4 regions of the Pseudoalteromonas sp. S327 genome follow, and region 4 is predicted to be linked to each of the others. Evidence: predicted binding sites of a transcription regulator. Region 4 holds the regulator's gene; each other region holds the start of a gene.
The links. The regulator sigma-54, encoded in region 4, starts transcription at its own class of promoters, with help from an activator protein. The targets are predictions, from matches to a motif close to GTTGGCACGNNNNTNGNNT.
Positions count from the first base shown of each region.

Region 1: a site for sigma-54 is predicted at 3,307-3,325, ahead of CWB60_RS01180 (EF-hand domain-containing protein). Genes of this name have one in related genera too.
Region 2: a site for sigma-54 is predicted at 3,802-3,820, ahead of CWB60_RS17830 (DUF1328 domain-containing protein). Genes of this name have one in related genera too.
Region 3: a site for sigma-54 is predicted at 3,173-3,191, ahead of CWB60_RS09430 (amidase family protein). Genes of this name have one in related genera too.

Region 1 covers NZ_PNDP01000001.1:241,083-248,553, reverse strand. The annotation lists gene CWB60_RS01195 (sigma 54-interacting transcriptional regulator) at 1-1,078, opposite strand, end outside; gene CWB60_RS01190 (hypothetical protein) at 1,081-1,602, opposite strand; gene CWB60_RS01185 (sensor histidine kinase) at 1,604-3,058, opposite strand; gene CWB60_RS01180 (EF-hand domain-containing protein) at 3,360-3,593, shown strand; gene CWB60_RS01175 (EF-hand domain-containing protein) at 3,619-3,846, shown strand; gene CWB60_RS01170 (EF-hand domain-containing protein) at 4,135-4,371, shown strand; gene CWB60_RS01165 (EF-hand domain-containing protein) at 4,380-4,616, shown strand; gene CWB60_RS01160 (amidohydrolase) at 4,748-6,403, shown strand; gene CWB60_RS01155 (FlgO family outer membrane protein) at 6,524-7,201, shown strand; gene CWB60_RS01150 (YgjV family protein) at 7,252-7,471, opposite strand, start outside.
Region 2 covers NZ_PNDP01000064.1:27,198-34,668, reverse strand. The annotation lists gene CWB60_RS17850 (aldo/keto reductase) at 1-17, opposite strand, end outside; gene CWB60_RS17845 (sodium ion-translocating decarboxylase subunit beta) at 156-1,286, opposite strand; gene oadA (sodium-extruding oxaloacetate decarboxylase subunit alpha) at 1,298-3,076, opposite strand; gene CWB60_RS17835 (OadG family protein) at 3,086-3,331, opposite strand; gene CWB60_RS17830 (DUF1328 domain-containing protein) at 3,860-4,033, shown strand; gene CWB60_RS17825 (hypothetical protein) at 4,086-4,277, shown strand; gene CWB60_RS17820 (YcxB family protein) at 4,434-4,910, shown strand; gene CWB60_RS17815 (efflux RND transporter permease subunit) at 5,124-7,471, opposite strand, start outside.
Region 3 covers NZ_PNDP01000031.1:6,235-13,705, forward strand. The annotation lists gene CWB60_RS09420 (sulfite exporter TauE/SafE family protein) at 1-224, opposite strand, end outside; gene CWB60_RS09425 (gamma-glutamyltransferase family protein) at 221-1,795, opposite strand; gene CWB60_RS09430 (amidase family protein) at 1,792-3,000, opposite strand; gene CWB60_RS09435 (putative 4-hydroxy-4-methyl-2-oxoglutarate aldolase) at 3,347-3,829, opposite strand; gene CWB60_RS09440 (TetR/AcrR family transcriptional regulator) at 3,833-4,486, opposite strand; gene yddG (aromatic amino acid DMT transporter YddG) at 4,662-5,582, shown strand; gene CWB60_RS09450 (alpha/beta hydrolase family protein) at 5,616-6,482, opposite strand; gene CWB60_RS09455 (ankyrin repeat domain-containing protein) at 6,873-7,367, opposite strand; gene CWB60_RS09460 (catalase) at 7,435-7,471, opposite strand, start outside.
Region 4 covers NZ_PNDP01000033.1:48,450-55,920, reverse strand. The annotation lists gene CWB60_RS10530 (ATP-binding cassette domain-containing protein) at 1-258, opposite strand, end outside; gene CWB60_RS10525 (calcium/sodium antiporter) at 513-1,481, shown strand; gene CWB60_RS10520 (KpsF/GutQ family sugar-phosphate isomerase) at 1,484-2,455, shown strand; gene kdsC (3-deoxy-manno-octulosonate-8-phosphatase KdsC) at 2,456-3,007, shown strand; gene lptC (LPS export ABC transporter periplasmic protein LptC) at 3,004-3,558, shown strand; gene lptA (lipopolysaccharide transport periplasmic protein LptA) at 3,548-4,096, shown strand; gene lptB (LPS export ABC transporter ATP-binding protein) at 4,093-4,818, shown strand; gene CWB60_RS10495 (RNA polymerase factor sigma-54) at 4,888-6,387, shown strand; gene hpf (ribosome hibernation promoting factor) at 6,415-6,702, shown strand; gene CWB60_RS10485 (PTS sugar transporter subunit IIA) at 6,707-7,159, shown strand; gene rapZ (RNase adapter RapZ) at 7,179-7,471, shown strand, end outside.

The DNA.
Region 1 (7,471 bases), on a different contig from region 4:
ACTGGCGTATATTCCCAGGCCAGTCGTAACGTACTAGTGCATGCATGGCATCGTTTGCAAAGCGCTTTTCTTTTTGGTTCATACGTTTAGCAATACTTGCGCTAAAGTGCTGGGCAAGCAGGCTTATGTCTTCTCGGCGCTCACACAGCGGCGGTAATTTTAAATTAACAACATTTAGGCGGTAGTATAAATCTTCCCTAAATTGTTGGTTGCTAATCGCATCGGGTAAATTTTTGTGAGTGGCCGATACAATGCGCACATCAATAGGAATTTCTTCCTGAAAGCCCACCGGGCGTATGGTTTTTTCTTGCAGTACACGCAGTAACTTAACTTGTAAATTAAGCGGCATATCGCCAATTTCATCTAAAAATAAGGTGCCGCCTTGAGCTTGCTGAAATAAACCTTGGTGATCTTTCACCGCCCCTGTAAAGGCGCCTTTTTTATGGCCAAATAATTCTGACTCTAAAAGCTCCCCAGGCACTGCGCCACAGTTAATGGCCACAAAAGGTCCTTCGCTTACATAGCTGTGTTGATGAATCGCCTGAGCCAGCAGCTCCTTACCGGTACCGCTGGCGCCAGAAATAAGTACATTTACTTGGGTTGGCCCCAGTAATTTTACTTGCTCAAGGAGGTGTAACATAGCGCCACTGCGCGTTACTATATTGCTTTTTTGGGGCGATTCTTCTGCGTTTACGCCATGTATTTCAATGGCTTTGGCTAGGCTGTCAAACAGCTCGTCTTTATCTACCGGTTTTGTGATAAACGCAAAAATACCTTGTTTTGTCGCCTCCACCGCATCGGGTATAGAGCCATGCGCTGTCATCATTATAACCGGCAGCGCTGGGTAGCGGCTTTGTAATTGGCGATGTAAGGCCATACCGTCCATTTCGTCCATACGCAGGTCCGTTATAACTGCATCAAACACTTGGTTTTTAAGAATTTGTAATGCAAGTATGCCGCTTTCGCAGGTTGTTACGTCATACCCTTTAGACTCGATTCTTAGCGCGAGTAATTTAAGTAAACTTGCATCGTCATCAACGAGTAATACTTTTGCACCTTGTGGTGTGTGTGTTGCCATAATTACTGCTCCTTAGTGTCTTCGCGTAGTAACAGCTGCTGCTCTATTGTGGCTAAAGACGATAACGTTTGCTGCATTTTGTCATTTAACGCCTGCTGCTCTTTTAGGGCATTTATTTGCCGAGTAACATGTTGCTTTTGAAGCCATAAATATTGTTTTATTGGCTCAGGCCAAAAGTAGGCTAAATCGAGTTTTTGTAATCGTGTCATTACCTCCTCTGGCGCACTTGAGGTGTTAACACACATGAATTTAAAAAAACGTTTTAGCTCTTTTTCACCTAAATAAGTATGTAGGCTTGGCTTTACTTTAAAACCGCCACATTGATTAGCATGCCATGCAACAACACGTTCTGCGCTGGGGTAAACGGGGTCACTTTTAGGGCGCTTTTTAGGATTTGGCACCGCATTTTTTGCAGGCTCAACCTCCTGCGACACTGCTGCTGTTTGTGTGTTATTTGTTTCACACCCAGCTAAAACAACCGTACTACTGAGCACACATAAAATAGCTATTAAACGCGTACGCATGCTATAAAACTCCTTGATTAGTTAAAGGTATTTTTATTGTAAATAAGCAGCCTTGGGGCTGGTTATGCTCAACACTAAGCTGGCCTTGTAACTGCTCAACCGACTCTTTTACTATGGTTAAACCTAAGCCACTGCCTTGCAGCGTAACATCTTTATTATGCTTGCCTTGGTAAAATGCGCTGAATATCTGGGTTTTTTCTTGCTCTTTAATACCACAGCCTTCGTCGCGCACTTGCATTATTAATAGCTTTTGCTCAAGTGCTAAGGTTACATCAACACTTTGCCCTGTATTTGAAAATTTTAACGCATTAGAAATGAGCTGAATGAGGGTCATTTCTATCAGCTCTGCGGGTAATGCAAGTGGCTGTTTTGTTATGCTGTTGTGCCAATTTAAGCGTTGCTGCTTAGCCGTTAAGCGGTGCTCAAAATGGCTGTTTATTTTATTTATTAAATTGCCAAATTCGACTTCGCTAACGCTGTCTTTACTGGTTCTGATAGCGTTATAACTAAGTAGGCTGTCAATCATAGTGCGCAGACGCACCATAGATTGGCTAATAAGCTCCAGTACAGCTTGCTGCTCTTTTGTAATGGGGCCGACTATTTCATCGCTAAGTAAATCGGTGCCCTCGACCATTGAAGCCAACGGCGTTTTAAGCTCGTGGGTTACATGGCGTAAAAAGGTATCTTTTTGTTGTTCAAGCATATGTAACTGCTCTTGCACCCATTGTAGTTTTTCGCCTAATTCCACCAGCTCACTTGAGCCTTGCACTGCAATTTTTTGCTGCCAGTGGCCTTGCCCTAGTTTATCTATTACCGACGTAAGCCCTTTTAAACGTTTACTTATGCGCCATAAAAAGCCTCCACCCACTAGTAAAGTAAGCGGAATAAGTGCCACTAACCAGTTAATAAACGAGCTTTGTAAAGTACTTAATTCACTTTGGTTGTTTTGTATTTGCGCTGCATTCGTATCGCGCAACCACACAGTAAGCTCAGCCACTAAATCGCTAATAGGCACAAACAATGCAGCATCTTGTTGGTTATTTTCAATTAAAGCTTGATGAGTACTACGCAATGTTGTTGCTAAGCGGCGCCACTGCATAGTGTATTGCTGTGTGGCACTGGCTTGGCTGAGCGTGTCGATTGTTTGTAAGGAGGATTGCCATTTTTCGTTTATTAACGTGTCGAGCGACTCGCTTTTTAGCACCCAGTTTTGTCGCGTTGCCCGCTCTAGACTATTAAGCTCTTGCTTTAAAAAATTAAACGACTTAGTAACTTGGTAATTATTACTGACAATAAGCTGGGTAACAGCGAGCTGTTTGTTTAACGCATTTAAAAAAACAATAACCACTAAACTAAGCGGCAGTAACGACAGCAGCATACTAATTATAAACTGACCTATTAAGTTAGGCCGCCAATTAAGCATTGCACGATACTTTTTAGCCAACGTTACAGGCATTATCATTTCCTTTTATTATTTTAAGCGCCCTATTTTAGTTACTTACCTTATACTCTCGCTGAATCAACTTCTATATTTAACCCAATATATCCACTTGTTGCCATTTAGCAACACACTAAGCTATTGATAACTCTATTAACGACTAATAGCACGTACCGCCTGTTGCAAAAATAACACACATTTAAGTAAAAAATTCCGACCAACGCCACAAAAATATTATAAACCATTGATTTTAAACACCTATTTAAATTGGCACTATTTTTGTAATAGTGAGTGCAACTTTAATCAATAAGGAAATTAAATGAACAACCGCTTTTTAGTAATTTTACCCATGCTGGCTTTTGGGTTTATGGGCACAGATGCAATAGCTATGGACGTTCAAGCTACTTTTAATGAGCTAGATAAAGACAGTAACGGCACACTTAGCGAATCAGAAGCGGGTGAAGATGCCGTACTACACGAAAACTTTTCACAAATAGACACTAACCAAGATGGCCAGTTGTCGCTAAGTGAATTCAAAAAGTTTATTCAGTAAATTCATTTAATTAAGGAACATGATTATGAAACAACTTATCGCAGCATTTACATTAATGTTTTTAGCCATTAGCGCCACGGCTTTAGCCTCTTCTGTCAACATTCGCTTTGCTCATTTAGACAAAGATATGGATGGAGCAGTATCGCTTGCAGAAGCCAAACAAGATAAAGAAGTAATGAGGCAATTTGCCGATTTAGATGAAAACCAAGACAAGAAAATTTCTAAAGAAGAGTTTCAAAATTTTAAACCTTAATTGTGATTAAGCGCTTTAATAACAAACTCAATAGTAACGATATTTAAATCTTTTTCTCTGGCTAGAAATTTTAATCAGTTAGCGCTAAACGGGCTGCTTAAAATAGATTTATTATCCACAGCTGAAGTTAATTAAGTTTTACTTAAGCTTTTACCTAGTAAGGTAGGTTTCAAAAGCATTTGCCATAATCCCTGAGGGAATGTGTAAACGGATTTAATGTTGGGAAGTTAAATTATGGCAAGTGCTTTTTTTATTAATCTACAAACACTGTATGTTGGAAGGAAAACCATGAAGTGTGTTTTTTTTAGTGTTATCGCTATTACTATGATCAGCTTTAATGCTGTTGCGTTAGATGTTAAACAACGTTTTGATCACCTTGATGCCAATAAAAGCGGCTTCTTAACAGAAGACGAATTAGAGCCACAGCCTCAGCTACTCAGCACCTTTACTCGCTGGGATAAAAACCAAGACAAACAAATCTCGCTTCTTGAGTTTAAAGACTATTTAACCAATAACCTTTACTGAGTATAAGTATGAAGACCGTAAGCTATTTAGCGCTTGTTGCGCTGGGCCTTTTTAGCGATGTAAGCCTTGGCCAAAGTACAGAAGTTGCCGATAAATTTGAAAAGTTTGACCGTAACCACGATGGCTTTTTAACCCGTTCAGAAACTGCCATTGATCCCGCCCTTTGGTCGCGTTTTTCAAGTTATGATAAAGATAAAGACGGCAGACTTACCCTTTCGGAATATGGCATATACGCCAGTAAGTAACTCTTTTTTATAAGCGTAAGCGCTAAATTTTTAACAGCCCTTACGCTTTTAAGCTATCTACCTCAACATATTGGTATTCTAAAAGTGAGTTTGCTAGGGTTATTTTACTAACAATAAAAAATAACCAACTTATGCAACTCAAAACATTATTTAACCCACTACTGCTTGCCGGCTTATTTGTAAGCAGCACTGCGATTGCGCAAACGCAGGTCATTTACAACGCTAATGGTTACACTCCCTTATACCAAGGTGGTATACAAACGTTTTCTACTTTAGTGATTAAAAACGGTAAAGTTGTTAAAACTGGAGATGATACGCTTAAAAACACTTTTCCTGATGCCACACTTATTGATGCCAAAGGTAATACGTTACTGCCAGGGTTGATTGACGCTCACGGGCATGTAATTGGCCTTGGCGATAACTTATCGCAACTTGATGTACGCGGCGCTAAATCGGTCGCTGAAATAACCACAAAGCTAGAACAATTTGCAAAAAATAAACAAGGCTGGATATTAGGACGAGGCTGGAACCAAGAGCTGTGGAGCGACACGCGCTTTCCTACCGCCAAAGACTTAGACAAAGTAGTCAATGACCGTCCAGTGGTACTTTCGCGCGTTGACAGCCATGCAATTTGGGTTAACAGCAAAGCCTTAGAGCTGGCCGGTATTACCGCAGCCACTCAAGCCCCTGACGGCGGCGAGATTATTAAAGATGAATTTGGCAATCCAACCGGTATTTTTGTTGATAAGGCCGAGTCGTTAATTACCCAGCATATGAGCGCTCCTTCAAAACAAGCTATAAGCGACTCGCTAGATGCCGCAGGCGCGCACTTATTAAGCTTAGGCATTACCTCTACTCACGATGCCGGTATTGATAAAACCACCTGGGAAGTTTACAAAGAGCGCAGCGAGCAAGGTAATTTGCCACTAAGAATTGTCGCTATGCTAAGTGCTGCTAGCCCTGATTTAAAGCACATGCTTAAGGCAGGGCGCTATCAAGATGCTGCATCGTTTATGTCTATCCGCAGTGTAAAAGTATATGCCGATGGCGCATTAGGCTCGCGCGGGGCTGCGCTAATTGATGACTACGCAGATAGAAAAAACCACCACGGCCTAATGCTAGAAACCCAAGCTAAGCTTGAAGAATTATTTACTTTAAGCTTTAAAAATGGCTTTAGCGCCAACACCCATGCAATTGGTGATAAGGCAAATAAAGTGGTACTTGACGCGTATCAAAACGTGTTTAAGCAAACAGGCGGTATGTTACTGCGTAACCGTATTGAACACGCGCAAATAGTCACCCCTGATGATATTCCACGTTTTAAAGCACTTAAAATCATTCCATCTATGCAGCCTGTGCATGCCACCTCAGATATGCATATGGCTCAGCAGCGCTTAACCGATAACCAATTACAAGGTGCATATGCATGGCAAACATTTTTAAAGCAAGGCTCTGTGATTGCAGCAGGCTCTGACTACCCTGTAGAGCTGGCAAACCCTTTTGATGGCTTGTATTCAGCCATTACCCGTATGGATCATAATATGCTGCCTGAGAACGGCTGGCGCGCAAGCGAAGTGCTAAGCCGCGAACAAGCCTTAAGAGCGTTTACCCTCGGCGGCGCGTATGCAGCGCACCAAGAGTTTAAAATAGGCAGCTTAGAAAACGGAAAATGGGCAGACTTTATTTTAATAGACAAAGACTACTTTAAAGTCCCTGTCGATGAGATTTATAAAACACAGGTTTTACAGAGTTGGGTAGCTGGAGAATTACGCTTTAAAAAAGAATAGCTTATAAAGCATACAAACTTAAAAATAAACAAAGTAATTATGGATATTTACTAAAGTAATTAAAAAGTGTGTCGATAAGTGAGGGAATTTAAAAAATCTCTTATGTTTCAGGAAGAAAACATGTTTTCAAAAAAACTATCTCTTACTTTATCGGCTCTTTTTACTTTATCACTTAGTGCATGCTCTACTCACCCAGTTTATAACGGCCACGCTTCGCATAATAATATTGGCCATCACAATAGCCATAATCGTTACACAGACGTTCATCAGCCACGCGTAAATAACTGGCAGTTCCCAGAAAATAACTACCGCCCTATTAACAGCAGTAAATTATTAAGTAACTATACAGAACAATTAGCAATGAAGCTGATTGAAAATATGAACTACATCAACAGTGGGACGCCTGTTGCAATTACTTCGTTTGTGAACTTAGATGACAATTTACAAACCACAAATATATTTGGTAATCACTTGGCTGAAAGCTTTATTACTGAAATGCAGGAGTTTGGCTTATCGGTAGTTGATTACAAACACACAGGCGCTGTGCATGTAACCCCGTTAGGTGATTTCTCGTTTAGTCGTAATGGTAAAGAAATTAAAGGTTACCCACATATTGAATACACTTTATCAGGCACTCTAACTTACACGAATCGTGGTGTAATAGTTAACGCTCGTATTATTGGGGCAAAGTCTAAAGTAGTGGTCTCATCGGCTAAAGGATTTATCCCAAGCTTTGTTGTTGAGTCACTTTATCCAACTCGTAGAACTGATGGCATTGTTTTAGACGCGGTGCTTTAAAACAAAAAAGGGTTAACTTAAATGTTAACCCTTTTTTTGAATTTTTAGCTTCACGCTTCTTTGACTTTAGGCTGCCGGTAGAGCTTTACAATATGGTACATATTTACCAGCGCTAATAAGCCATTAGTAAACGCAACAGGCACTGCACCAATAGCCACACCGTAAATAGTAAATACAATACAACCAAACATATTATACCAACGCAGTTTTACTACATCGGTCATTGTTAACGATGCAACCAAGAAAGCTGATGCAATATAACCTAAATAT
Region 2 (7,471 bases), on a different contig from region 4:
AAAGGGGTGTGAAGCATGATGACTATCCTTATTAGTGTGCATAGCCCTCACTGTAAACAAAAATACGTCTGCAAACAAACTTTAATACGTGCAGTTTTATAGGCATAAAAAAAGCGCAGTAAACTGCGCTAATCGGTTGGATTAAATCCTAAATACTAGCCAACAAGCGCCAGTAATATACCTGCGGCTACGGCACTTCCTAGTACTCCAGCTACGTTTGGCCCCATAGCATGCATAAGTAAAAAGTTATGTGGGTTATTCTCAAGCCCAACTTTATTAACTACACGCGCCGCCATCGGTACTGCCGATACACCCGCAGCACCAATTAAAGGGTTAATAGGTGTTTTAGAAAGCTTGTTAAGGCCTTTTGCCATAAACACACCCGACGCTGTACCAATAGCAAATGCCAACGCACCGAGCACCAAAATACCAATAGTTTCTACAGTTAAAAACTGATCGGCCGCTAGTTTAGAGCCCACTGCCAAACCTAAAAATATCGTGGTTATATTAATAATTTCGTTTTGGGCACTGTTACTAAGCCTATCTACAACACCAGACTCACGCATTAAATTACCTAAACAGAACATACCTACTAAGGGAATAGCCGCTGGTAAAAACATAGCGGTTAAGCTCAGTACCATTAAAGGAAATACTATTTTCTCTTTTTTAGATACTTTGCGCAGCTCTGGCATTTTAATAGCACGCTCATCAGGTGTAGTTAATGCGCGCATAATAGGCGGCTGAATAATTGGCACTAACGCCATGTAAGAATAAGCAGCAACCGCAATGGCACCTAGTAAATCAGGGGCAAGCTTTGATGCTAAAAATATAGCTGTAGGGCCATCGGCACCACCAATAATGGCAATGGCTGAGGCATCTTGTAAGCTAAATTCAAAGCCAGGTACATAGTTTAATAAAATTGCCCCAAACAAGGTGGCAAAAATACCAAACTGCGCGGCTGCACCCAGTAATAACATACGCGGGTTGGCAATAAGCGCACTAAAATCGGTTAGCGCCCCTACTCCCATAAAAATTAATAAAGGGAAGATCCCCGTATCAATACCTACGTAGTACACGTAATAAAGCAAACCACCTGGGTCAGAAAGCCCAGCAACCGGAATATTAGTCAGTATTGCGCCAAAGCCAATCGGCAGCAGTAATAGGGGTTCAAAGTTTTTAGCAATGGCTAAAAACAACAACAAACACCCTACCGCAATCATTATTAAGCCAGGAAACGTAAAGTTAGCAATGCCGGTAGCATGCCAAAGGTTTAAAAGACCTTCCATTAAAGCTACTCCTACGCCATCGCTATAATTGCATCGCCCGTTGTCACAGCATCACCTTCAGACACTAAGACCTCAGCCACAGTACCTGAGTGCATTGCACGAACCTCGGTTTCCATTTTCATCGCTTCCATAATAACAACCACATCGCCTTCGTTTACGGCTTGGCCTGCTTTTACTTTTACTTTAAAAATATTACCCGCCAGTGGCGCATTCAGTGTTTCACCTGATGCAACCGATGCTGATTGTGGTAAGTGCTCTGAATCTTTTAGCGTTACCTCTTTAAGCTCGCCACCTTGCGCAACCACTACATCGTAAACTTTACCGTCAACTTTAACGCTGTATTGCTCAGCGCTAACACCTTTGTTATTTGCAGGTTTTGCTGCAGGCTTAGCGTTTGCATCATCAGCACTTGGCACTGCTTCAAAGGCATCTGGGTTGTTGCGATTTTTAATAAATTTAAGGCCAACCTGTGGGAATAATGCATAGGTAAGCACATCATCTATTTGCTCATCAGCAAGTGTTAAACCTTGTTCTTGCGCTTCTTTTTGCAGCTCTGCTTCAAGCGATGCAAGCTCTGGGGCTATATTATCTGCAGGGCGACACGTAATAACCTCGCTGCCATCAAGCACTCGCTCTTGCAGCTCTTTGTTCATAGGTGCAGGTGTTAAACCATACTCGCCTTTTAAAACACCGGCGGTTTCTTTGGTAATTGTTTTATAACGCTCACCCGTAAGCACATTTAGTACTGCTTGTGTGCCTACAATTTGCGATGTTGGAGTAACTAGCGGAATAAAACCTAAATCTTCACGCACGCGTGGGATCTCAAGTAATACTTCATTTAGCTTATCTGCTGCGCCTTGCTCTTTCAGTTGGTTTTCCATGTTGGTTAACATGCCACCAGGTACTTGCGCGAGTAAAATACGGCCATCAACACCTTTAAGGCTCCCCTCAAAGGCAGCGTACTTTTTACGTACATCTCTAAAGTAAGCCGCTATTTCTTCTAGCTGGTTTAAATCTAATTCGGTATCGCGGGGCGTTCCTTCAACAATCGCTACAATGGTTTCTGTAGCTGAATGACCGTAAGTCATACTCATTGAAGAAATAGCGGTATCAAGCATATCAATGCCTGCATCAATGGCTTTTTGATATGTAGCAGTACTTAAACCTGTGGTTGCATGGCACTGCATAGCAATAGGGATAGAAACGGTTTCTTTTAGCCCTTTAATAAGTTGCTCTGCATCATATGGTTTTAATAAGCCTGCCATATCTTTAATACAAATAGAGTGACAACCTAAATCCTCTAGCTGTTTTGCAAGGGTTAACCACATATCAAGGGTATGCACTGGGCTTACAGTATAAGAAATAGTGCCTTGCGCGTGTGCTCCTACTTTTACAGCCGCTTTAATTGCCGTTTCTAAGTTACGTACATCGTTCATGGCGTCAAAAATACGAAATACATCTACACCATTTTTGTGGGCACGCTCTACAAACTTTTCTACCACGTCATCGGCATAGTGGCGGTAACCCAATAAATTTTGCCCGCGCAATAGCATTTGCTGTTTAGTATTCGGCATTGCTTTTTTAAGGGCACGAATACGCTCCCACGGGTCTTCACCTAAATAACGAATACACGAGTCAAACGTAGCGCCGCCCCATGACTCAATAGACCAATAACCGGCATCATCAAGTTTGCTAGCAATAGGGAGCATGTCATCTAAGCGCATACGGGTTGCAAGTAAAGACTGATGAGCATCGCGTAAAACAAGTTCTGTTAATTTTAATTTAGCCATGTGTGCCTCTTATTTATTATTTGATTTGTACTGAGCAATGGCAGCACTAATAGCAGCGATGTGCTCGCTTGGCACACCTTGAGATTTTAAAGATGGTGATTTAACCGGTATTGCAACTTCAGCCTCGTCAAAACGAGCAACCAAGTTAGACATGAGTGACACAGCACCAATCAATATTGAAAGAAATACAAACACGCCCACCATGCCCGTCAGCATCAAGCTACCTGCGGTTGTGAGTACAGCTCCTATATCCATTTTTCTCCCCCTGCACTATATAGCGATATAAAAAACCGCTTTATTTAAATAATTATTCACCGAATGATAACAAAACTTTTAACTTTGTCCACCACCTGTCAATTGGTAAAACCAATTAAAATTAAAATAACATACAGCCACAATAGTTAACATAGCTAATACAGGGTTAAACTAGCTTAGATATAGATGATAAAAATAACCGTTATAGGCAAAGGTTATATGGTTAAACCCAAAAAAACTTAAAAACTATAAAAAATAGTAAGTTAAACGGCAGGTAAAAAATCAGTTTGGGCTAAAATGTAAATTGGTCTTACCAAGACTAGTAAAGCAGCGCACAAAAAATATTTATTTTTTTACTCTCTTTACAATAGTGTGAATAAGTTACATCGTTAAACGTAAAACTTACCAATCCTAAGTTTACAATCTTCGCTCAAAAAACCATAACATATTGAAAATTAATAAAATTAAACTCTGGCACGCAACTGGCATTATTACTTTCGAACGAATTTGATAACCAAGGAGAAAACAATGTTACGCTGGACAATTACATTTTTAGTTATTGCTTTAATCGCTGCAGTGTTAGGTTTTGGTGGTATCGCAGGTGCCGCAGCTGGTATAGCAAAAATTATATTCTTTATCTTTTTAGTACTTTTAGTGATTTCTTTAGTTTCAGGTGCGCTGCGCGGTAAATCGCCCAGGTAGCTACTAACATATTTAAAACACTAAACAATCAACATATACAAGGAATTACATTATGAACTCAACAACTTTAAAAGCAGCACTAATCGCCGTATTTGCAGGTTTCTTTATGATGGGTTGTGAAGACAACCACGCAGAAGAAGCAGGTGAGCGTATTGATGAAGCAGTAACTGACGTGCAAAACTCTGTTGAAGATGCATGTGAAAATGTAAAAGAAGGCGTTAACGCAGAAGAAACTAACTGTTAATCTGTTTGGTAACGTAAAAAACGGCTTTTAATAAGCCGTTTTTTTGTGCGCTAATAAAAAGCGGCTTCTAACTCTTATAATGCATAGCCTACATTAACGGGTGTGATTTTTACGCTAGCTTGTTAAAATAGCGAAAACTATTACTTATTAGCAATTATGGCACTGACCACCACTTACACACTCGATAAACCCTACTACTACGAATGCTTTGACGAGTCCCACTCTTATAGTAAAGCAGCCAAGCCAAAGTATTTTTTGCTGGCATTACTGGTGTGCTTAGGTTTAATTAGTATTTACGCTATGGACGATCATTACCTAGGTACATTTTTAATAATGCTAGGTGTATTAGAATGCGTTGCCTTTTATTACCGCAGGCCTTGGTGGGTTACGCGCCAAATGTTTAGTCGTGCTTCGGGCTCAACGGTTACTCTTTCGTTTACCGATGACGCTATTAGCACCGAAAACCACTATAAAAGCCATACATTTAAGTGGGCAGAAATAACCCATATTATTAAAACTAACCACGGCTACTTAGTGCACCATAATAAAGGTATGCAATATATTTCTAGCAGTGTATTAACCGATGAAATGCGCGATTTTATAAACAAAAAGTTAGCAGTAAAAAGCCATTAAAATAGCTTTATACTGCTACACGACATATCTTGTTAGCTCTGTTTCACTCAAGGCCTAATATTTTAGGAAATCAGCCGAAAAATGATGGTTTTGCATACCTATAGTACCTTTAACTCTATTCCTCTGCTCACAGTAAAGTAAAAAATGAGTGCTTATTTTAGTTAAGATATTTAACCAGATAGATAATTTATATTAAAAAAATTGCAGACTATACTAAATAAGCTCAGCCTTTTTATGCCTAATAAACTTTGCATGCACTAATTTATAAAGCGCAGGCAATATTAATAGCGTCAGTAGAGTTGATGAAATAATACCGCCAACCACAACCGTCGCCAGCGGCCTTTGTAGCTCAGCGCCGGTGCCTGTATTTAGCGCCATAGGAATAAACCCTAAACTCGCCACTAAAGCCGTCATAAGTACTGGTCGCAGGCGCGAAAGCGCACCGGTTTGTATTGCATCTACTAAACTAATCCCATCGGCTCTTAACTGCTTAATAAACGACAGCATAACCACGCCATTTAATACCGCTACACCACTTAGCGCGATAAACCCCACACCTGCCGATATTGATAACGGCATATCGCGTAGCAGTAACGCAAGCACACCACCACTAAGGGCAAGTGGTACGCCACTAAATATAATTAACGAATCACGCAGTGAATTAAACGCGCTATAAAGCAGGCCAAATATAAGTAATAAAGTAACCGGTACCACCAGCGATAGCCGCTTACTTGCCGATTCTAGTTGTTCAAACGTGCCGCCGTATTCAATCCAATAACCACTAGGTAAATTAAGCTGCGAATTTAAAGCGGCTTGCGCGTCGCTTACAAAGCTTGCTAAATCGCGCCCTTCTACATTTGCAGTTACTACAACATTACGCTTACCGCTTTCACGGTTTATTTGATTAGGCCCTTTATCAATACTAATATTTGCAACTTCGCCAAGCGGTACAAATGCAAGGTCGGGATTAGCACTTTTTGGCACAGCAACAGGTAAACGTGCAAGCTGTGTTACATCGCTAGACCAACGCTCATCTAAACGCACTAATAACGAAAAGCGTTTATCGCCTTCATAAATAAGCCCAGTTTGCACACCGCCTATAGCAGCACTTACACTTTGCTGTATATCGGTTACTGTTAAACCTAGCAGCGCCATGTGGTCGCGAAGCGGCGTAACCGAAAGCGTAGGCAGGCCTTCCATTTGCTCAAGGCGTACATCGGTTGCGCCAGTAATGCTTTGCACCAAGGCTGTGGCTTTTTCGCCATACTGTTTTAATGTTGATAAATCATCGCCGTAAATACGCACTGCCACATCGGCCCGCACGCCAGCTATTAACTCGTTAAAGCGCATTTCTATTGGTTGGGTAAACTCATAGTTGTTACCTGGTACTTCATTTACCAAATGGCGAATTTGCTTAACCAGTTCTTCTTTGCTTAAAGCGGGATTTGGCCATTGATCGCGAGGTTTTAACATTAAAAAGGTGTCGGCAACGTTAGGTGGCATAGGATCGTTTGCTACATCGGGAGTACCAATTTTTGAAAATACATTAGCCACCTCAGGCTTAGCTAAAATGGCTTGCTCTAGCTCTTTTTGCATTTTTACCGATTGCTCAATACCGGTGCCGGTAATGCGCAGCGCATGCATAGCTATATCGCCCTCATCAAGCTGCGGTAAAAACTCAGCCCCCATATTTTTAACTTTAAAGCCAAGCGCAATTACAAGCACACCCGCAATACTAACCATCACCCACGGTAATTTAAGCGATAAGCCAAGTAGCGGTTTATAGCCTTTTTTAATTCCGCGCATCACGGAATTTTCGCTCTCACTTACTTTTCCTCGCACAAATACCGCAATGGCGGCAGGTACAAAAGTTACTGCAAAAATAAGTGCGCCCACTAATGCAGCAACCACTGTAAACGCCATTGGCTGAAACATTTTGCCCTCAACACCACTTAATGCAAACAGCGGTAAATACACCAGCATAATAATTAAAATGCCAAATACTGCTGGACTGAACACTTCTTTAGTGGCGGCGGTTACCACATTTAAACGCTCGCTTAGTGTAAGTAGCCTGCCATGTTTATGCTGCGCAAGGCCAAGTTGCCTTAAACAGTTTTCAACCACAATTACTGCGCCATCAACAATTAAACCAAAATCGATTGCGCCTAAGCTCATTAAGTTACCCGACACTCTATTACCTACCATACCGGTAATGGCAAATAACATACTAAGCGGAATAACCATGGCCGTAATCAATGCGCCAGTTACGTTACCCAGTAGTAGCAGTAAAATAACAACCACCAACACCGCACCTTCAAACAGGTTCGTTTTTACAGTGTCTATGGTTTTATCAACAAGGGTTGTTCTGTCGTACACGGGCTCAACCACTACACCAGCTGGTAAGCTAAGTTGTACATCTTTAAGTTTTTCAGCCATGGCTTTTGCCACTACGCGGCTGTTTTCACCAATGAGCATCATGGCGGTGCCAAGCACGGTTTCTTTACCATTATAAGTAGCGGCGCCGGTTCTGAGCTCTTTGCCTAAACGCACGTTCGCCACAT
Region 3 (7,471 bases), on a different contig from region 4:
CGAATCGACGAAATAGAAGTAGGCACTATGGTGGCAAGCGATGTAGCTGTGGCTATCATCATGGCCGACTCAGGGCTTACGCCAAAGCCTTGCAGTAAAAAGTACAGCACAGGCACAATTACTATGCCGCCGCCTACACCAAATAGGCCTGCTAAAATACCTGCAAAAATACCGGTTGCTATTAAGGCCGCTATAATCGGCCATTGATTTATTATTTCTGTCATTGTGTTCCTGCTGTAGTTACTGTTGCGCGACCATCTGAACGAGGATCGGTGGCTGCTTCAAGGCTGGTAGGCGTATCTAAAATGGCACCTGCATGACCCATCATTTCATTGTTATTATCAACGCTTACCCAGTCGTGGTCACGTTGATTTAATTCATGTTTAACTTGAATTACTAAGCTTTGCTCTACCTTTAAATTTGTGCTTGTATCGCCCCAGGTGCGCCCTAATAACCAACGCGGATCGCTTACTGCTTGGGTAATTGATTTATTACGCCATGCGTAACCACTAAATACTGCAGCTTGTGTTTGTGGCTGGCCTTCGCCGCCCATGGTGCCGTAGGCAAGGCGCCTACCATCGTCAAATTTTGCTAAAGCAGGGTTGAGTGTATGAGCCGGTTTTTTATGTGCTTTTAAGGCATTGGCATCGTTGCTATTTAAACTAAAACTTAAACCGCGGTTATTCCACACAAAGCCGCCTTCGCTCATCAAAATGCCGCTACCAAATTCCCAGTAAACACTTTGAATAAAGCTTACTAGTTGGCCGTTTTTATCACGTGCGGCCATCCAAACGGTATCGCCTGGCTCTGCATTAAATGGCCATTGCTTGGCTTGGCTCATATCTATATTGCTGGCAAGCGCATTTAAGCGCTCATCAGTTAATGCGTTTTTATAATCATCGCCTAGCGCATCTGGGTCGGCCCACAGTGTAGGGCGGTGAGTAAAGCTTTGTTTGGTTGCCTCAACAATTAAGTGCATCCAATCGGCCTCTGTTTTGGCTAAATGTTTTAGTTTATTAACAGCGCCAATTATTTGCAGAGAATGCACGCCTTGCGTGGGGGCGGGTAAGTTATAACACTGTATGCCCGATAAATTAGCACTGAGCGGCGTTACTAAATCGGCCTGCGTATTGGCAATATCAGCGCGTGTAATTGCACTGCCTGCGGCAGCTAAATCGTTTGCAAACGACTCTGCTAAAGGGCCTTGGTAAAAGGCGTTTAAGCCATGCTCGGCTAAGTGCTCAAAGGTACTGGCAAGTTTTGGGTTTTTAAAATGTTGGCCCGCTTGCAACGGTTTACCATTAGGTATGTAAAGTTCTTTAAAGGCAGCGTTAGTGTTTGAAGCGGTAGCAAGCTTTTCGCAGCCTGCTTGCAAGCTTTTAGATACTGTAAAGCCTTCGCGCGCGAGCTTTATGGCTGGGGCTAAAATAGTACTTAGTGAAAGAGCTGCGTGCTCATCTACCGCAAGGGCTTTTTGCCAGCCGCGAAGTGTTGCAGCCTGAGTAAGCGCGCTTAAACCGCCGCGCTCTGGTATGTGTGGCTCATTGCTATAGGCGCTTATATCGTTTGGTGCGCGCCCGCAGGCATCAATGGCAGTGGGTATACTTTGGTTTGGGTTATCAATAAGCCAAAAACTGTCGCCGCCAATTGAGTTCATATGCGGATATACCACGCTAATCGCAGCCGCTGCCGCTACCATGGCTTCGGTGGCTGTACCGCCTTGTTTTAGTATTAAGGTGCCTGCCTCGGTTGCTGCAAAATGCGGGGCAGTAAAGGCAATGTTGTTTGTGCTCATGCAAGTGTGTCCTGTTTAAAGTGGGCAGCTAATTGTTGTACGCAGGCAAGTAGGCTTTTATCGTTGCCGTGGCTCATCATTAATGAAAACCCATACGGGTGGCCATTTTCTAAATTAGCCAATGGTAAGTGTACTTGCGCCGAGCGGCTCAAGCCCGCAATGGCCGATAAGGTGATTATTTGCATGCGTAAGGCGCTTGTGTCGGCGCCCAATTTAGGTGCAGTTGTGGGTGTGGTTGGCAAAAATAAACAACTGTTTGTGTTTAGGTTTTTAGCGATTAGTGTTTGCCATTGGGTTTGTACATTTAGTGCTTCTTGCTCTTCTTGAGCGGTTAGGGCAAGCGCCATGTTAAAACGTGCCGCAATTGCCGGAGCAAACTGGGGAAGTTGCCCTGGCAATTGAAGCCAATCTTTATGCGTTTTTGCGATTGCTCGCCCTTGCAGTATTCTAAAGCTGTCAGCCAGTTCGCTTAATAAGCTGCTGTTAGGCAGTTCAAATTCTTTATGGTGTTTAAAATAAGGTTTGGTTTTTTCAAGCAATTGTTTAAGTGGGGCTTGTAAAGCAGGGTTAACCAGCTCAAATAATGGCTCGCAAATAACTAAGGTATCAACGTTATTAATAGCTTGATTTGGTAACAGTACATTGCCTACATCGCTTAGCAGCTCTGCATTTTGCGTAAGCCAGCCAATGGTATCAAATGGGGACGCTAGCGGAATTAGGCCATCTTTTTCAATTACGTTATGGCTTGGCCTTATACCAAATAACCCACAATAACTTGCCGGTATTCTAATAGAGCCACCAGTATCAGTGCCTAAGCCAATATCGGCTAAGTTAGCCGCTACAGCTGCAGCCGAGCCCATACTTGAGCCGCCACTTGCATGGCCTTTAAGTTTTGGGTTTTGTGCTGCACCATAGTGAATGTTATTGCCCTCTAAGCTGTAGGCCAGCTCATCGGTATGGGTAAAGCCTGTAAAGCGACAACCCTCATTCATTAGTTTATTTACGGCACTTGCTGTTTGCTGTGCAGGTTTTGCTGCTTTAAACCAGCTTGGGTTACCAGCGCTGTTACGCTCGCCTTTAATAGCAAATACATCTTTTACTGCAAGGCGCTTATTTACAAGTATGCCGTGGGTTTGTATTTGCCATGCGTTAGGGCCATGGTCACAAAAAATACCGGTAAAATTATTATGTGTTTTGGTACTCATATCACCACTCGTTATAAAGTAAATCTGACCAACTGGTTATAATCAGATTTAGAGTGATTAAAAAGACGAATTAGTTATTATTATTTTTCAGCCCACCGCGTAACATCTTATTTTTATTTTACAGAGCCTGATCCGCTTTTTAATCGGTTAGCTATTATATTGCCTAAAAGCTAAGCAAAAGCAATGCCAAATGCAATAAAGTTGTCCGTTTGGTCAGGTTTTGTTTGGTTTGTATGGGGTTTAGCAGATATTTATAAAAATATAAGTATTAAAGGAGGTGTAATTTAGAGGTGAAAACACACCAAGTTGGTGCGTGATTGCACCAACTTGGTTGCAAGTGTGACGTTTATAGTAATGCGTTAGGGCTAATAATTAAGCCATTTACATCGGCGTATAGCCAATCGTTAGGGTTAATTGTGGTACTAAGCATGGTCACTGTTTGATTTTTATCTCCAAAGCCACGCTTTAATGTACTGCGCGGGGTTGAGCCCAGTGCCATAACCGGTAAATCCATAGTGGCAAGTATTTCAATGTCGCGACAACAGCCGTTAATAATCACGCCTTCCCAGCCGTTTTTTAACGCGCGCTCCGCCATAATATCGCCTATAAAAGCAAAGCGTTTGCTAGCAAAACCATCAATAATCAGTACTTTACCCTTGCCGTTTTCATGCAGTATGTCGGCGGCAAACGAGTTATCGTCTGGGCAGGTAACGGTAACTGCTTGGCCACTAAACGTGGTTTTTTTTCCAAAGTGGCGCAGGCCGCTGTCGGCGACTTGTACGCTATTGCGGTGATCGTCAAATAAGTCTGGGGTGGTAAAATTATCCATGGGTTAAGCCTCACTGTGCTCAGGTATTTTTAAACCAATACCTTTTAAAATTATGTGGGCAGTTGATTGCGTTATTTGTGCCACATCGGTTTCGTCGTATTCTAACTTGTTCATTACCAGTAGCACTTCGGCCTGAAAATCGGCGTAGTACTGCGTAGTTGACCAAATGGTAAATAATAAATGGTAAGGGTCAACATTATCCATTTTGTTTGCATCTATCCAGGCCTGAAACACGTCTACCTTTTGTTTTACCCACGGGCGTGTGTTGGTTCTAAAGTAGTTTTGCAAATAAGGAGCGCCGCGCAGTATTTCACTGGCAAATAAACGTGATTGCAGCGGCTGGTTTACGGCAAGTATGACTTTGCTTTTAATATAGTGATACAACACATGCGCAGGGTCGTCCTCAGGGGTTACGTTATCTAAGCCTAAGTTCCAGTGTGCAATAATGCGGTCTATTACGTTTTCGTATAGGCCGTCTTTGCTTTTAAAATAATATAAAATATTGGCCTTAGGAACGCCTGCTTCTTTGGCAACCATACTCATACTGGTGCCATCGTAACCAAGCTGAGAAAACAATTGCTCGGCGGCATCGAGTATTAATGTTTGGTTTTTTACTCGGGTGAGTTCTTTTTTATTTGGCTTTGTTTGTGTGCTCATTATGGCGATGCTGTTTTTAACGTGTTGAATGATTGTAACTTTACTGACCAAAAGGTCAAACACTTAAGTGCAGGCCAAAAACATCTTTATAACAATAAATGATGAGCAACAATTGTTTAACCCACTAATTACTGTTAGCGTAACGTCAAACATAAGTAGTACTTTTAGGTAGTTAATGGACTTTTTTTCTAATCATAAATACACGCTTTATGGCATTGCCGCTATTTTATTATGGAGTTGTTTAGTGGCTCTGCTCAGGGATGTTTCGGAGTTATTTGGCCCCATAGGTGGGGCGGCACTTATGTACAGTGTAAGCGCGCTGTTTTTAATTTTGGTAATGGGGCGGCCTAAGTTTGCTGGGTTTAATAAGCGCTATATTATTTGGGGTACTGCTTTATTTGCACTTTACGAGGTGTGTTTAGCGCTGTTTGTAGGGCTTGCTAATAATCGCCACCAAGCGGTAGAAATGGCAGTTATAAATTATTTATGGCCCACACTTACCATTTTGCTCAGTATTATAGTTAACCGTAGTAAAGTAAGTGTTTGGATTTACCCCGGCATGCTACTCGCTTTTTTTGGTGTGGCTTGGTGCGTTGGTGGCGATAGTGGGTTATCACTTAATAGTATAATGGGCAATTTTGCCAGTAACCCAACGGCCTACTTGTTGGCGTTTGTAGCACCTTTTATTTGGTCTGTTTACTGTGTAATTACTCAAAAAAATAGCAATGGGCAAAATGCCATTGTGCTGTTTTTTATCGCCACGGCACTAAGCTTATGGGTGTTGTATGGATTAAGTGACGAGCCAAAAATGACCTTTACACTGCACGCGACCGTAACGCTTGTGTTAGCTGGTGTGGTTGTTGGCAGCGGGTATGCTCTTTGGAACCAAGCTATTATTGGCGGTAACTTAATGTTGCTTGGTACGCTTTCGTATTTTACGCCGGTTTTTTCGGCGATTATTTCGGCGCTTTATTTGTCTATTACCCTTAGTGCCACGTTTTGGCAAGGAGTAATAATGGTAACTGGCGGCTCACTCGTATGCTATTTCGTAACGCGTGAAAAACCAGTTAAAAAGCAAATCAACGCCGTAAATTAACGGTGCAAATGTACGGAGTAAACGCATCCTTTTTTAACTGTGTTTGTTTAGCCAGTTAAGCGCAAGTGGCCATAATCCGTCAGATTTTTTACTAAAAAATTTCATATGGCCAATTTCCTTCAAACCATAGTCGTGTGGGTTTAAGGTTAGGGTTTGTGCTTTTAATTTAGGAAAAACCGAGAGCATATCGGCAACATTTGCATTGTTAGCAATATCGTCATCGGTAGCATTAACCCATATTGAGGGCATAGAAAGCGTGTTGTAACAGTGTTGAAATACGGTATCACCAAATGCTGATTGCACATACCCTTGGGCGTTACACCATTTTCGCCATTGTTTAGCTACGCCTTTAGGTAGGGGCTCGCCCATGCCAAACCACTGCGATTTAGTATGACCAAACAAGGCATTACTAAGAGGAATAACCCCATTCATAAAAAAGTGCGCTTTAACCTGATACGCTAAGCTCATATTAGTTAATTTACCCGACGAGCAAGCAAAATTAAACGCGGAGCTTAGCTCGTTGGCGTTATGCATTAGCCCCACTAATTGCCCACCGGCGCTATGACCCACTAAATGATACTGCGTATTAGGAAATACCCTTTGCAAATGCTCAAGCACCGCAGGCATGTCTTGCTCACCCCAACTTTGTAAACTGGCTTTGCTTTTTTTAATGCTGCGGTTAAGCGATTGGCCAATGCCACTGTTATCAAACGTAATAACGCCAAAGCCATGTTGCTGTAAGTAAGTAGCAAAGTTTGCATAAAACTGCTGCTTTATACCGGTTGCAGGGGCAATCATCACCGCACCTTTAATAGCGCTAGTGGGTGTAAATACACGGGCGCTTAGGGTTTGCCTGTTATTACAGGTAATAGTGGTGTGCTCAAAGTGTGGTGCGGTCATTAGAATTATTATTTCCCATATAAAGTACACAGGTAAAAATAATAGCTGGTTAGACCAGTTTCGACAAGAGGGGAGTGCGTTGTTTATACCAACCCCATTAAGTATGTGTTCTAAATTTACGCAGAAAAACAATTCAGTTTAGGCGTAAATTGATGTAAATGGTTGTTCCCTTAACGAAAATTACAACAAAAAAATGCGTTGTTTAAGCAAGTAAAATAGATCAGCTATTTATTGGCGTTGGTATTAAACCACGCCCCAGATAAAATGGGGCGAGAGGAAGGTTTAAATAACTAAAGGGTACTACTTATTTTACCAAAGCCGTGTTATTGGCTGCTAATGTAGCCTTATTGTCACTAACAATAACGGGCTAATGGGTATATGAAAAGTTGGTTAATTAGATTTACTGTTTACCTGTGCTAATAAGTCGAGCACTTTTTGTTGGCCAAATTTTTGTGCAAATTGCTCGGCTGTTTGACCAGCTTTGTTTTGATGTGCGTTATCGCAATCAAGGCCTACAAGTGTTTTAGCTATGCTAAATTCGCCTCTAAATATGGCAGCCATTAGGGCTGTGTTACCGCGGTTGTCTTCAAGGCAGGCATTAGCGCCTAATTGCAATAAGGTATTTACCGTATTTTTATTGCCGTGGTAGGTGGCAATCATTAGCGCGGTGTAACCTTTGTTGTTGTAACTATTAATAGGAATGCCAGCATCTACAAATTGCGTTATAACGGCGGTGTCGTCGGTACGTGCGGCTGCAAAGTAATAAGCAAGTAAGCTGTCATATTGCGACTGGGCGGTGCTTTGTTCTGTTACAGGGCTTTGTGGCTCATTGGCAAAGCTTGAAAAGCTCATCACTAAAGTAAATATAATAAGTAATTTACGCATACTGTTTACCTTTTTAAAAAAGAGGAAAGCTAGGCTTTCCTCAATAACTTACAGGTTGGGTAAAATATTAAAGCTTAGCGGCTAGTTGCTTAACTTGTTTCATG
Region 4 (7,471 bases):
CATGCTCATTTTGGTTCGTGCCGCATATAACTCTTTGCGCGACATACTAGGAATACTGCCACCTTCGAATAAAATATCGCCGGCGTCAGGCTTAAGCTGCCCACCAATTAAGCGTAGCATTGTGGTTTTGCCAATTCCGCTTGGCCCCATAATCGCTGTTATCTTACCTTTAGGAACACTAAAACTCATATTTTTATATATGGTTCTATCGCCTCGCGAAAAGCTAACATCCTTGACTTCTACTATTGATTGCGACAAGTCGCTCTCCGTAACAATGTTCACTCGTGCTCCTATTTTAAGGGTTTTTTAGCCAAGATGGAAAAAACAATTCGTAAGATTTTGTAATACGCCTACAAAAAGCGCTCTAAGGCTGAAGTAAATTGCCTTAACCTTTGCTTAAGCGCATAAAATTCACGCACTGCAATAGTAGACCCTGCTCTTTTGCTTATACTTTCATGTTGGCTTTTGTTACTATTCGCGCCATCTGTATTTTGAACATCTGGCTTAACATAATGGTTACCTCGTTTGTTATTTTAATTCTTGGTTTTGCTGCACTTGTGTGGAGCGCCGACCGATTTGTATACGGTGCGGCAGCGCTTGCTAAAAACTTTGGAGTCCCTACTTTAATTGTTGGCTTAACGGTTGTTGCTATGGGTTCTTCGGCCCCTGAAATGATGGTATCGGCCTCGGCTGCTTTGGCAAATAAAACCGACACAGCGGTTGGTAACGCGGTAGGTTCAAATATAACAAACATCTTACTTGTGTTAGGTATTACTGCGCTGCTACGCCCTTTGAGTGTGTCATCAAGCACTTTAAAACGCGAAATGCCGCTTGTTATGCTGGTATCCTTGGCTACGTGGTATGTATTTTCAGACAACTACTTCTCACTTACCGAAGGGGTGGCGTTGCTAGTCGCATTTGCTGTGTTTATTGGTGGCTTGATTGTGGTTTCTTTGCGCGCAAAAAATCAAGATGACCCTTTCGTTTCAGAAGCCTGCGATGAGGTTCCTAACGATGTACCAACTAAAAAAGCCGTTTTATGGCTAATTGTCGGCATGGTTTTATTGCCTGTTAGCTCACACTTTTTAGTTGGTTCAGCAGTCGATATTGCTAAATACTTTGGTTTAAGCGACTTAGTTATTGGCTTAACCATTATCGCCATTGGCACAAGCTTGCCTGAACTTGCAGCTTCTGTAGCGGGTGTACTTAAAAACGAAGATGATTTAGCCCTAGGTAATATTGTGGGCTCAAATATATTTAATATTTTAGCGGTATTACCGCTTGCAGGTATTATTAACCCATCAGTGGTTGACCCGTCACTTGCAAACCGCGACATACTTATTATGTTAGGTGCTACGCTTGCGCTTATTATTATGTCATTGAACTTTAGAGGTTCTCAGCGTATCAATAGAGTAGAAGGTGGCCTATTACTCATCGCATTTTTGGCGTACCAAGGTTATATTTTTAGTCAAGTAGGGTAACAATGGCACAACTAAATTTTATAGAGCAAGGTTTACGCGTATTAAACATTGAACGCCAAGCGCTTGCTGATATTACACAATATGTTGACGAAAACTTTCATAATGCGTGTCAGCTCATGTTTGATTGCCAAGGCCGGATTATTGTTATTGGCATGGGTAAATCAGGCCATATTGGTAATAAAATTGCTGCTACCCTTGCAAGTACAGGCAGCCCTGCTTTTTTTGTTCACCCAGGCGAAGCAAGCCATGGTGATTTAGGCATGATAACCAAAAATGACGTGGTTATGCTTATATCAAACTCGGGCGAAACCAGCGAAGTACTTAATATTATTCCGGTGCTTAAACGCCTTGGTGCAAAAATAATATCGATGACGGGTAACCCGCTTTCTACTATGGCTACACTTGCCGATGTGCACGTATGCATAAAAGTAGAACAAGAAGCGTGTTTATTAGGTTTAGCGCCTACAGCAAGTACCACTGCTACTTTAGCGATGGGTGATGCAATGGCGGTTGCGCTTTTAGAAGCACGCGGCTTTACCGCCGATGACTTTGCACTCTCTCACCCTGGTGGCAGTTTAGGTAAACGATTGTTGCTCACTTTAAAAGATGTAATGCACAGCGGCACAAACACCCCTATTATAGGTGTAACGCAAACAATTAAAGACGCGTTAATAGAAATGTCAGCCAAAGGGCTGGGCATGACCGCTATTGTAGATAACAATCAACAGCTTGCAGGCCTTTTTACCGACGGTGACTTACGCCGTATTTTAGAGCAAAGAGTTGATATACATAGCACCGCTATTAGCCAGGTTATGACCAAATCATGCACAACTGCCACGGCCGATATACTTGCAGCTGAAGCCCTAAACATAATGGAAAATAAACGTATTAATGGTTTAATTGTTGTCAATGATAAAAACCAGCCAATAGGCGCCTTAAATATGCAAGACCTCTTAAAAGCAGGAGTATTATAAATGCAATTTGAAGATCTCTATCAACCGCTAAGCGATGATGCCAAAGCACGCGCCAAAAAAGTAAAACTACTCATATGCGATATTGATGGTGTATTTTCTGATGGCCGAATTTACCTCGGTAACCAAGGCGAAGAATTAAAAGCATTTAATACAAAAGATGGTTTTGGCATTAAAGCGCTGATCAATAGCGGTTTTGAAGTTGCGGTCATTACGGGGCGTCACTCAGAAATAGTGCAAACTCGCATGAGCAGCTTAACCGTGCAGCACATTTATCAAGGCCAAGAAGACAAACTTATTGCTTATCAAGAACTCAAAAACACTTTAAAGTTAACTGATGAACAAATAGCCTATATTGGCGACGATGGTCCTGACATGCCAGTAATGGAGCGCGTTGGCTTTGCCGTTGCAGTAAACGATGCGCACCCGCTTATTAAGCGCTTATCGCATTACACTACGCAAATGCCTGGCGGCTTTGGCGCCGTTAGAGAGCTCACAGACTTACTTATGCTAGAGAATGGCATAGCGCTTACAACACAAGGCACCAGTTCATGAATGCAGCACGCGTTATACTCAGTGCGTTATTCATCGGCTGTATGGTTTGGCTTTGGTACCCTTATTTTACCCAAACTAATGTAGCGCCAGAGCAAGAACCTGAAGTAATTGCAAAGCCCGATTACACCGCTATAGAGCTTAAGCAAACAGCCTATGACGAGCAAGGCAAAATAAGCCATAAAGTCACTGCGGCTAAAATGGAGCTGTACCAACAGCTTGGTTTTACATTTTTTGAAAAACCTATTTTCACCTTGTATAACGAAAAGCAAACATGGCGAATAAATGCAGACGAAGCAACGCTTTACGAAGATAAACAACTTATTTTAGAAGGCAATGTGGTTGCTAAAAATTTAGTTGATAACGCCATGATAGATAACATCAATGCCGATAACATCGAAGTCGACATTAAAGCGCTAACAATGCGCTCTGAGCAGCCAGTGGTTGTCACTGGGCCTAATTTAAAAATTGTCGGGAAAGGCCTTGAAGCCGATTTAAAAACCGAAGTAATAAAACTAATTAACCATACGCGAACAATATATTATGACCAATAAACTCACTAAAATACTTATTATCCCATCGCTAATGCTTGCATTTAGCGCCTCTGCTGCTGAGCCTGCTGCTCAACCGCCAGCAAATCAAATTTCTATTAGTGCAGACCGTCAAGAAGGCCAACTTAAAGAAAACGTAGGTATTTTTGAAAAGAACGTCGAAATTGTGCATGGTAATCGCAAAATTACAGCCGACCGACTTGAAGTACATAAACGTGAAGACTTAGGGGATAACAAACAACTCCTTATTGCCACTGGCAGCCCAGCCTACTTCGAAGAAAAACAAGACGATGGTACCGTAATGAGCGCCAGTGCAAACGAAGTACGTTACGACGTAGCAAAGCGCTTTTTAACGCTTGTTGGCGATGCTGAAGTCGCACAAGCCGGTCAAAAAATTAATGCTAAAAGTATTACCTACGATATGCAGCAGCAGCTTATTAGCGCAGAAAAAGACGAAAACTCCACGGATCGTGTCCACACAATTTTAGTGCCTGTTGAAGCAAAAATTAAAGAAAAAACAGGTAACGAAGGTCAACCATGAGCACCTTAAAAGCAGAACTATTAGCAAAAAGCTATAAAGGCCGCCAAGTTGTAAAAAATGTAGGCCTTGAGGTAGAAGCCGGCAGCATTGTTGGCTTATTGGGCCCTAATGGCGCAGGTAAAACCACCACCTTTTACATGATTGTAGGATTAGTACCTAGCGACAAAGGTAAAATTTCTATTGATGATAACGACATTACGTTATTACCTATGCACAGCCGCGCCCGCTTAGGCATTGGCTATTTGCCGCAAGAGTCATCAATATTTAGAAAGCTGACAGTTTATCAAAACTTAATGGCTATTTTAGAAACGCGTAAAGAGCTCAATAAAGCCGCGCGAGAAGAAACGCTCAACAACTTACTTGATGAATTTAGTATTCAGCATATTCGCGATAGCCAAGGTATGGCGCTTTCTGGTGGTGAACGCCGCCGTGTAGAAATTGCCAGAGCACTGGCAGCGAACCCCAAATTTATTTTATTGGATGAGCCTTTTGCTGGTGTTGATCCGATTTCAGTGTTAGATATAAAGAAAATAATAGAACATCTTAAAAACCGTGGCATTGGCGTATTAATTACCGATCACAATGTAAGAGAAACCCTTGATGTTTGTGAAAAAGCCTACATTGTTTCTCATGGGGAGCTAATTGCATCTGGTACCCCAGAACACGTATTAAATGACAAAACTGTACGCGATGTTTATTTAGGCGAGCAATTTAGGCTGTAACATTTAAGCCACACCTACAAGCATCTGCTAATATTAATTATAACAACATAAAAGGATTGTTAGAGATACATGAGGCAATCATTACAGCTGCGCATGGGCCAGCAACTTACAATGACTCCACAATTGCAACAAGCGATTCGCTTGCTGCAGCTCAGTACATTGGATCTCCAGCAAGAAATACAAGAAGCACTTGATAGCAACCCGCTATTAGAAGTAGAAGAGCAAGATTACACGGAAGAGTCGGCTGGAAAAAATGAACAAAAAGCAGATACGGATGATGTAACCGTAAGCGCATCGGCTGACGATACAACCAGCGAGTACGAGCAAGACAGTGGCGAAGCTTTAAATAAAGACACCGTTAGCGATGATATGGCAATGGATGTAACCTGGGATGAGTACATGAGCGCAGCCCCTGCGGCATCCTCAGGCCCAATGCCGGAAGATGAGTCTATTTATCAAGGTGCCTCTACTGAAACGCTACATGAGTATTTAATGTGGCAGCTTCAGCTTACTCCTTTTAGCCCAACTGACGAAGCCATTGCTATTGCCATTGTAGAAGCTGTAGATGACTCGGGTATTTTAACGCTAAGTTGCGAAGAAATTTTAGAGAGCTTTAACCAAGAAAACAATGACGAAGTTGAAGTTGAACTTGACGAAATAGAAGCCGTTTTAAAGCGTATTCAGTTATTTGACCCTGTAGGTATAGCCGCGCGCAGTTTACAAGAGTGCTTGTGTATTCAGCTAAACCAGTTTGATAAAGACACCCCTTTTATAGAACAAACTAAAATGATCTTAACCGATCACATTGATCTATTAGCGGCACGCGACTATCGTACATTAATGAAAAAGACTAAGCTTAAAGAAGACGAGCTTAAAGAGGTCATGACCCTAATACATACCCTCAACCCAAAACCTGCAGATACAATAGTAAGGGAAGAGTCGGAGTATGTAATACCGGATGTGTCGGTTAAAAAAATAAAAGGCCGCTGGGTGGTAGAGCTAAACCCAGATAGCATGCCAAAAATACGCGTAAATAGTCAGTACGCGGCTATGTCACGTACCGTAAAATCAAGTGGTGATAGCCAATTTATTCGCTCTCACTTACAAGAAGCTAAATGGTTTATAAAAAGCCTTGAAAGCAGAAACGACACGCTGCTTAAGGTAACAAACTGTATTGTAAAACAGCAACAGGCATTTTTTGAACATGGCCCAGAAGCAATGAAGCCAATGGTTTTAAACGATGTTGCTGAAATGGTAGAAATGCATGAATCGACAATTTCGCGTGTTACTACGCAAAAATATATGCATACGCCACGTGGTATTTTTGAGCTTAAGTATTTTTTCTCAAGCCACGTAAGCACTGAAAACGGCGGTGAGTGTTCATCAACCGCAATACGTGCCCTAATTAAAAAGCTAATTGCCGCGGAAAACTCAGCTAAACCATTGAGTGATAGTAAAATTGCGGATATATTGGCAGAGCAAGGAATTAAAGTAGCTAGACGCACAATAGCAAAATACCGTGAATCGCTAGCTATTCCACCGTCAAATCAGAGAAAGAGTTTGATATAAGACGTAAAAAACAAAGAGGAAATGCTTATGCAACTAAACCTAACTGGTCGTCACGTAGAAGTAACTGATTCACTTAGAGACTATGTAAATAATAAATTTGCAAAGCTAGAAAGGCACTCAGATCATATTAGCAATGTGCATGTCATTCTCGATGTAGAAAAACTCAACCAAAAAGCAGAAGCGACTATTCATGTAAGTGGCGCAGATTTATTTGCCTCAACAGAGCACCAAGATATGTATGCCGCTATAGACTCGTTGATTGACAAGCTCGATCGTCAAGTCATAAAACATAAAGAGAAGCTTGCTAGACACTAATATTATGAAATTAAGTACATTAGTATGCCAGGACTGCAGCAAAGCTGCGGTCCTTTTTAGTAGTAAAAAAAGAATTTTAGAGTTTATCAGTGAGCTAGCTCATGAAAAGCTCCCCTACTTACCACAACAAGATATTCTTAATGCGCTGGCAAGCAGAGAAAAGCTAGGCAGTACTGGTATTGGCCGGGGTATCGCCATTCCTCATGGCAGAATGGGTGGCGTAGAAGAGCCGCTGGCTTTAGTACTTGTTAGCGACACGCCTGTTAACTTTGACGCTATTGATAACTGCCCTGTTGATATTTTTGTTGCACTCATCGTACCAGATGGCGATAACCAACAGCACCTAAAGACTCTGGCAACCATAGCTGATAAACTGAGCAACAAAGAATTTTGTAAACAGCTGCGCAGTGCTAAAACCGATGCTGAGCTGTATCAAGTAATTGTTGATCAATCGTAGTAAATATTAAGGGCTATAAATGGAGTTAATTATCATAAGCGGCCGTTCTGGTTCAGGTAAGTCGGTTGCTTTACGCGTGGTTGAAGATTTAGGCTATTATTGCGTAGATAATATTCCGGTCAACTTACTGCCCTCTTTAGTGCGAAGTGTTTCAGATAACTATGACAAAATAGCCGTTAGTATAGATGTTCGTAATATCCCCAAAGAACAAGACGAATTTAACGATATTCTCGAGTACCTTCCTGACTTTGCTAAACCCACACTGTTTTATTTAGATAGTGATGATCAAACACTGATCAAACGTTTTTCAGA